2 regions of the Arthrobacter sp. efr-133-TYG-120 genome follow, and region 1 is predicted to be linked to the other one. Evidence: riboswitches for the same ligand, from Rfam matches in the RefSeq annotation. Region 1 holds a riboswitch; the other holds the start of a gene.
The links. Region 1 has a riboswitch for thiamine pyrophosphate ahead of QRN51_RS18120 (bifunctional hydroxymethylpyrimidine kinase/phosphomethylpyrimidine kinase). Riboswitches for the same ligand answer to the same signal wherever they lie in the genome.
Positions count from the first base shown of each region.

Region 2: it holds a riboswitch for thiamine pyrophosphate, as region 1 does, so the genes downstream of both, QRN51_RS17705 (ECF transporter S component) here and QRN51_RS18120 (bifunctional hydroxymethylpyrimidine kinase/phosphomethylpyrimidine kinase) in region 1, are expected to answer to the same signal.

Region 1 covers NZ_JARVRI010000032.1:66,019-69,971, reverse strand. The annotation lists gene rplU (50S ribosomal protein L21) at 1-25, opposite strand, end outside; gene QRN51_RS18120 (bifunctional hydroxymethylpyrimidine kinase/phosphomethylpyrimidine kinase) at 446-1,966, opposite strand; TPP riboswitch at 1,958-2,054, opposite strand; gene QRN51_RS18115 (Rne/Rng family ribonuclease) at 2,199-3,953, opposite strand, start outside.
Region 2 covers NZ_JARVRI010000031.1:51,431-55,383, forward strand. The annotation lists gene QRN51_RS17680 (Na+/H+ antiporter subunit E) at 1-495, shown strand, start outside; gene QRN51_RS17685 (MrpF/PhaF family protein) at 492-770, shown strand; gene mnhG (monovalent cation/H(+) antiporter subunit G) at 760-1,227, shown strand; gene QRN51_RS17695 (DUF4235 domain-containing protein) at 1,224-1,484, opposite strand; gene QRN51_RS17700 (NUDIX hydrolase) at 1,536-2,264, opposite strand; TPP riboswitch at 2,481-2,617, shown strand; gene QRN51_RS17705 (ECF transporter S component) at 2,692-3,321, shown strand; gene QRN51_RS17710 (ABC transporter ATP-binding protein) at 3,321-3,953, shown strand, end outside.

The sequences.
Region 1 (3,953 bases):
CTGCGCGGACAATCGCGTACACCACTTGGGCACTCACTTCTCTCGACGTTTATTACTAAATTTGCGTGCGGAACCCCGATCCAAAAACGGGCCTGGTTCACGCTGTGCCTCAACGCCGTGGACTCCGGTACGGAATCCATGAGTCATCCCTCGAATAGTTCTAAATGAAAGGTCAGTTCCAAATGAACGGTTTCTAGGGGCATAACCCAAGTGTTGGCGTAAGCACCGAAGATCTAGATTACGCTAGTTTCGCCTTCGGCTGCAAATGAGGCCAGGTCCGGAGGCTGCCACGTGATGGCTGCCACAGACTGGCTATGCCGCCATCCGGTACCGTGCCCGTCCACCTTACCCTGCCGGCCGCGAAAAGCTCGGATCCTCACGCCGACACGCTGCAACGCCTGCGGGGGCAAGCCGCGTTCCGGTGCCTCCTCCCCGGAAGACCGGCTCAGCCGTGCAACCTTGGAGCATCGAAGAACGCCGTTTCATAGCGGCAGGATTGGGCAAACGCCTCCATCATCGCTGTGCACTCCGCGGGCGACGCAACCTGCGCGGCGGCATCCGTGATGTCGATCGCCTTGCGGGTGGCCTCCGCGAACGCCTCGTCCGCGTAGGTGCGCAGCCAATCCGCATAGGGGTGCTCGTCCGATACTCCGGCCTCGACAAACCCATGGTGGAGCCGCTGTCCCACCTCGGCGTACAACCAGTAGCAAGGCAACACGGCAGCAACCAGCACCGCATAGCTTCCCGACGCCGATGCCGCCAGCAAGTGGTCCACGTAGGCCTTGGTGACCGGGCCCAGCTCTCCGCTCACCTGGCGTCCACTGAGCCAATTCCGGTGCAGCTCGGATTCGACTTCAAGGCACATCTGCGAGCCGCGGGCCCAGAACAGCTGTTCGGTTTCACTCGGAGCGAGGGCGCTTGCCCGTGCCAGGACCCTGGAATAGCCGTTGAGATAGATGGCATCCTGGGACAGGTAGTAGCTGAACTGCGCTTCGCTGAGACCACCGGATTGCAAGTGCTGGATGAAGTCCAAGCCATAAATGGCTGCCAGTTCCGTTTGGGCGGCGTCCCACATCCGGACGGCGAAGTCCCCCGGTTGAAGGGCCTGCTGGAGCGCGTGGAAATGATGGATCGGCCCGTTGCCCTTCCCTACTTCCAGCACCTCGGACCGGGTCAGCGCCTCCTGGAGCCAGGGCTTGACGACACGCAAAGCAGACTCCCAATCGCCGAGCCGCGCCTTGGCCGTCGCCATCGCCGACGACAGGGAACATCCCGTCCCATGGCTATTGCGGGTCTCCACCCGTTGGCCGGCGAATTCCACCACGTCCTGGCTCAGGACTCCCCCGGTATTGACCAGGGCATCGGGGCAGCCGGCTCCCTGCAGATGGCCCCCCTTCACCAGGACGGTGTTTCCGCAGCTAGCGGCCAGGCGCTTGCCTTGCTCCAACGCCGATGCCCAATCAGTGGCAACAGGCTCGCCAAGCAGCATGGCCAATTCCGGAAGGTTGGGGGTCACCAGGTCTGCGAGGGGCAGCAGTTCCCGCAGTGCGGTTTCAGCGGACTCCGCGAGGAGCCTGTCGCCACTGGTCGCGATCATCACTGGATCCAGGACGACGACGGCGGGGCGCGCCTTGCCGAGCCAGCGGCGGACTTCGTGGATGACCGCCGCGTCCCCGAGCATGCCGATCTTGACGGCATCAACCGTGATGTCGTCGCTAATGGCGTCCAATTGCTGGCGCAGGAACTCCACGGGAGGCACATGGACGCCAGTGACGCCCTGTGTGTTTTGTACAGTGAGCGCCGTGATGACGGCCATGCCGTAGCCGCCATTGGCCGCAATGCTCTTCAGGTCTGCCTGGATCCCAGCACCACCTGAGGGGTCCGAGCCGGCGATGCTGAGGACCCTGGGGATGGGGCGCTGGATGGCCTTGAGCGGGTAGACAGATGATTGCGCCGAAACAGTCATGCGAGACATCCCTTCGCCGGTGCTAACCGGACAGGTTCAACGGGTCTGGTCTCAGCCGGCTCGGTGCGCGGCACCCCGTGTCAGTCCCCTAGCTTAACCCTGATCACGCCTCGCCCGCTGAAATCGCCCATTGCAACCGGACTGCCAGGGTCGGCGGATTGGCCCACAACGCCGAAACCCCGGCGGTTTCCACAGGAGCGGAAACGGCCGGGGCTTAGGCACGGTACTGCGTTCAGAGTTCGGACTTCGGCACACCGACGCCGAGGATGATCGGTTCCGCTGCCGCCGTCGGCTTCGTCGGGGCGGCGTCTGCCGCCTTGGCCTCGTGCGCGGCCCCACCGGAAGCAGCCGCGGCAACCTCGTGGTGCTCCACGTTGGTGGCGTTGGCGGCACCCTGGGCCCGGCTGGCGCTACGGTTGCGTCGGCCTCGGCGTCCACGCGAACCCGAGTCCGGGGATTCACCGCTTGCAACGGCTGCGGGGGCCTCTGCGGGGGTTTCCTTGGCTGACGTTGACGTCGTGGCGGTGTCCGGAGCTTCTCCGAGGCCTGCGAATGCCTGTGCCAATAGGTCCAGGCTCATGGCAGGTGTGCCACTTGCAGCCTCCTCTTCGTGGTGGACGAAAGGCAACGCAACTTCCTCGCCGCCGAATCGCAGCACAGGCTTCGAACGTTCCTCGCCACTCGAAGCAGCGGCCGGAGCCTGGACCGGGGCCGCTGGGGCCCGGACCGGGGTTACTTCCGCTGCGTGCCCGTCGGCGAGCAATTCCGCCGCGTGGTGGAGCTCGTCGTCGTGCAGGTGGGCAGCGTGGGCTGCAGCCGCGATGGTGGCAAGGGCTGCGCGGGTGGCTGCCTGCCGGTTCGGGTCGGTGGATTCCACAGTGTGGACCGGCACCGAAGGGGTGACGGGCAGTTCAGTGGTCCCCGGCCCCGTGCCGCGGCCGCGGCGACGCTTGCGCTGCTCGGGGCGGACGGCTGGCTGTGACTCCGTGCGCGGGTGGTGGTGTTCAGCTGCCACGACGTTGGCCCGACGGTGCTCCACGGGCTCGTCGTGCGTGACGATTCCGCGCCCTGCGCACGTCTCGCACTGCTCGCCGAAGACCTCCAGCAGGCCGGTGCCCATGCGCTTGCGGGTCATCTGGACCAATCCAAGCGAGGTCACCTCGGCGACCTGGTGCTTGGTACGGTCCCGGCCGAGGCACTCGACCAGGCGGCGCAACACGAGATCGCGGTTGGATTCCAGGACCATGTCGATGAAGTCGATGACGATGATTCCACCGATGTCGCGCAAGCGGAGCTGGCGGACCACTTCCTCGGCAGCCTCAAGGTTGTTCTTGGTGACGGTCTCCTCGAGGTTGCCGCCGCTGCCGGTGAACTTCCCGGTGTTGACGTCGACAACCGTCATGGCCTCCGTGCGGTCGATCACGAGCGAACCACCGGAGGGCAGGAAGACCTTGCGCTCCAAGGCCTTGTGGATCTGTTCGTCCACGCGCCATGCCGAGAAAATGTCCTGGTCCGAGGTCCACTTCTCGAGGCGTCCCACCAGGTCCGGCGCCACGTACGTGACGTAGGCCTCGATGGTGTCCCAGGCTTCATCGCCGGAGACGATGAGCTTGGAGAAGTCCTCGTTGAAGACGTCACGGACAACCTTGATGGTGAGGTCCGGTTCGCCGTACAGCAGTTCCGGAGCCAGGATCTTGGTGGACGTGGACTGGCTTTCGATGCCTTCCCACTGGGCCCGCAAGCGGTTGATATCGTGCGTCAGTTCTTCCTCGGAAGCACCCTCGGCGGCGGTGCGGACAATAACGCCCGCGTTCTCCGGGAGGCGGTCCTTGAGGATTTTCTTCAGGCGGTTGCGCTCGACGTCGGGCAGCTTGCGGGAAATTCCCGTCATTGACCCGCCCGGTACGTACACAAGGTAGCGGCCGGGAAGTGAAATCTGGCTCGTCAGGCGTGCGCCCTTGTGGCCCACCGGGTCCTTGGTGACCTG
Region 2 (3,953 bases), on a different contig from region 1:
CTCTGGCGGGACTTCAGCCCCGGCAACCTGGTATTCGGTGCGCTGATCGCCGTGGTGGTAGCCAGGGTCTTCTACTTGCCTCCAGTGGAGCTCAGCGGACGATTCAACGTGCTGCGCGCCATTCCTTTCGCCGTCGTGTTCCTTGGCAAAGTGGTGGCCGCGAGCTTCCAGGTCATGTACCTCGCGGTCTTCCGCGGGCCCTTGGTAACCAACGCCGTCGTCGCTGTTCCCCTCCGTAGCCATTCCGACCTCATGGTGACCGCAACAGGGCACGTGATTTCGCTGATTCCGGGTTCCTTGGTGGTGGAGGTGGACCGCTCGACGTCCACGCTCTATATCCATGGGCTCAATGTCCGCAACGATGTGGACACCGCCAAGCTGCGCAAGGAAGTCCAAGACACGGAGGCCTCGCTGATCCGGATCATGGGTACCCAGGCGGAAATGGACGCACTCCAGGCCGAAGGCTGGCCTGCAACGAGGGGAGCTCGCTCGTGAAAGACATCGTGCTGATCGTCACGGCGGTGATCCTTAGCCTCGCCGCCGCCGGCGCGATCTACAGGATCGCCGTCGGGCCGTCCCTGCTGGACCGGGTGCTCGCCTCGGACGTGCTGCTCGCCATACTGGGTGCTGCGCTGGCCATCGACATGGCCGTCAACAGGCACCTCAACAACCTCGTGCTGCTCGTCGCGCTGACGCTGATCGGTTTCATCGGATCGGTGACGGTGGCGCGCTTCGTGGCCGACCGGAGAGGACAGGTCAATGACTCCTGACGCCACCGGAGCGGATGCCGTCATCGATGCCGTCACCGCGGTGCTGCTGATCGTCGGTGCGGTGATGTCATTGGGCGCGGCGATCGGCCTGTTGCGCTTCCCGGACCTGATGAGCCGCATGCACGCAGCTACCAAGCCGCAAGTGCTCGGGCTGTTCCTCGTCTTGGCGGCCATCGGGCTGCAGATGCGCGAATGGTGGGTGTGGCCGATCCTGGCCGTCGCTTGGATCTTCCAATTGCTGACGGTGCCGGTGTCCGCACACATGGTGGGCCGCGCAGGCTACCGGACCAAGCACCTGCACCCCGAGTTGCTGAGCATCGACGAACTCGAGGCCGTGGTGCTGCGGGCCGCCGGTCAACGGGCAGCGGAGAAAGCCCAAGCCGACCCGACAACTCCCCACAGCGGGAACGGTGGGAGCCCAGGCCCTCACGGCGCCAACGGCGGGCCGTCAGCCTAGACGATGTCCTGTGTCTTCGAGAAACGCGAGATGGCGCGCTGGGTACTGCGGCTTGCGAAAACCTGGATGACGGCGCTGACAGTCGCCGAAATCAGGGCGAAGGTCAGTGCAGAGCGCAGGCTTGCCTCCATATCATCGTGACCCTTGGGAGGTTTCTTGCCGGTGGACTTTTCCCACAGCGCATTGACGAGCTTGGTGCCGACAAAGCCAGCGCCGATGCTCACGCCGGTGCCGAGCAGTTTGATGAGGAGGTTCATTCCGGGACTCCTTGCGGGTGGAAACAGGACCGTCCCCAGCCTAACCCCACTTCAGGGCAGTTCCGGAGCAACGGATGGAGCTTGGCGCCTCTGCCGGAAGAACTCCTCCAAGGCCCCGGGCTTTGGACGGACAGGCACGATGTCACGGTCCTCGCCCAGTATCGCTTCCACTGTGCCGAGGGCGAGGAGCTCATCCAGCAGCGCCAGCGTGGGCGGCATGAGCTTGAGTGTTCCGGCGACTTCGGCGTCCAGGATTCCGCGGACGGGCATCCACAAGGACGACGACGCTTCCGTGGTCTGGTGCCTTGGCTCGGCACCGGAAACCGGGCAGGCAAGGTAGAAGTACGTGTCGAAGCGCTTGGGCTGGTCCTGCGGAGTGACCCAGTTGGCCCACGGGCGGAGGGTGGCGGCGTCAAGCTTCAGCCCGGCCTCTTCGAACACCTCACGCTGCGCGGCCGCCAGCACCCGGCCGGCGTTGAACCTGGCGGAGGCAGGCTCGACGGCGATGCTGCTCCGGTGCCATGCAGCGGCGTGCTGCTCGACGACGTCGTCCGCGAAGTCCCAGCCGGAGCTGTCCACCTGGTCCACCCGGCCCCCGGGGAAGACCACCATGCCCGCGGCGAAATCCATCGTGGAAACCCGGTGCTGGACGAACACCTCCAAAGCCTGCGCCGCACCTTCAGAGCCCCCGGGAACCGCGGCATCCCGGACCAGGATCACGCTTGCGGCGAGCCTCGGTTCCGCCACCGTGGTGCTGTTCGCTTCGCCATTGCCTGCCAAGACCGCTCCTTTGCCCGCTCTGCCGCGTCACATTCTGCTGGATCATTGTCCCAGTTTCTGCGGCCGCCCGCGCCATTCCGGGCCGGCCTGCGCTCACCCGGCGAGTGATCCAGCAGAATCCCTCGTCCCCGCGTGTTTGTGACCGTTCCGCGGACGCCAACACAGCGCCCGCAACCCCGCCAAGGTGTAAACTGAACCACGCCCAAAAGGGTGGATTGATAACGACAGGGGAGCGCCGCCGTCGGGCACGCAGCAATGCGGCACGGAGGACGGGCGCTGAGAGTGCGGACAGCCGCAGACCCTCGAACCTGATCCGGCTAGTACCGGCGCAAGGGAGTCGAGTTCTCATAGTGTCCGGACCGGCGCGGCGGAAGCCGCTCGCAGGCAACCGGGAACACTTTCCCCTCCTGTTCCTCAGGAGGACAAAATGACTGGTATTTCTGCAAGGCCGGGCCTCACCAAGCCTGGTTACAACTGGCGCGTCGTGGACATCGTCGTGGCGGCACTCATCTCGATCGCCGGTGGCGTGATCTTCTGGGCATGGGACCAGATGGCTTTGGTTGCCACGCCTATGTCCGCGGGCTACCCGCCCCTGAGTGGCCTGATCGCCGGCGGCTGGATGATTCCGGCAGTCTTGGGCATGCTCATCGTCCGCAAGCCCGGTGCGGCAATTTTCTGCGAAACAGTGGCCGCCACGAGCGAGCTCATCATGGGTTCCCAGTACGGCACCACGGTGCTGATCTCGGGCCTGCTCCAGGGCTTGGGGGCGGAACTCATTTTCCTGGCCTTCATGTACAAGAAGTTCAACCTGCCGGTGTCCCTGCTGGCCGGTGCCGGTGCGGGCCTGTTCTGCGGCCTGAACGACTCCTTCTTGCCGTGGGGCTGGAACATAGCCTACGAGCCGGTCGACAAGCTCGCGTACATCGTGTTCTGCACGATCTCCGGGGCCGTCATTGCCGGTGCCCTGTCCTGGATCGCTACCCGCGGCCTGGCCAGGACCGGTGTCCTGAGCGCGTTCGCGTCACGCAAGGCCGCCTCGGAGCCCGTCTTTTCCTGATGCCCAGTCCTGATTCCGGCACCTCTGCCGTGGTGCGACCCGCCGCCATTTCCGCGCAGGGCTGGGGCTGGCGGCACGCCGGCCGCACCACGCAGGCCATCCACGCCCTGGACCTGGACATCCGTCCGGGCGAGCGCGTCCTGCTGCTTGGCCCCTCGGGCGCAGGCAAGTCGACGTTCCTCCATGCCCTGGCGGGCGTGCTGGGCGAGGAAGGCGACGACGCCGACGAGACCGGCTCGTTGCTGGTTGACGGCGTTTCCCCGAAGGCCCAGCGGGGCCGTGCCGGACTCATGCAACAGGACCCCGAAACCCAGGTGGTGCTTTCCCGCCTGGGCGACGACGTCGCGTTCGGCGCCGAGAACCTTTGCGTGCCGCGGGACGAGATTTGGAAGCGGGTCCATGAAGCGCTCGACGACGTCGGGCTGCTGCGGAGGGCCGGTGGCAGTGCCAGCGGCAACTTTTCGCTCGACCACCCGACGTCGGCCCTCTCGGGCGGGCAGAAACAGCGCCTTGCGCTCGCCGGCATACTGGCGATGCGTCCCGGCCTGATCCTCCTGGACGAGCCGACCGCCAACCTTGACCCGGCCGGCGTCTTGGAAGTGCGCGATGCCGTGGGCCGCTGCCTGGACAAG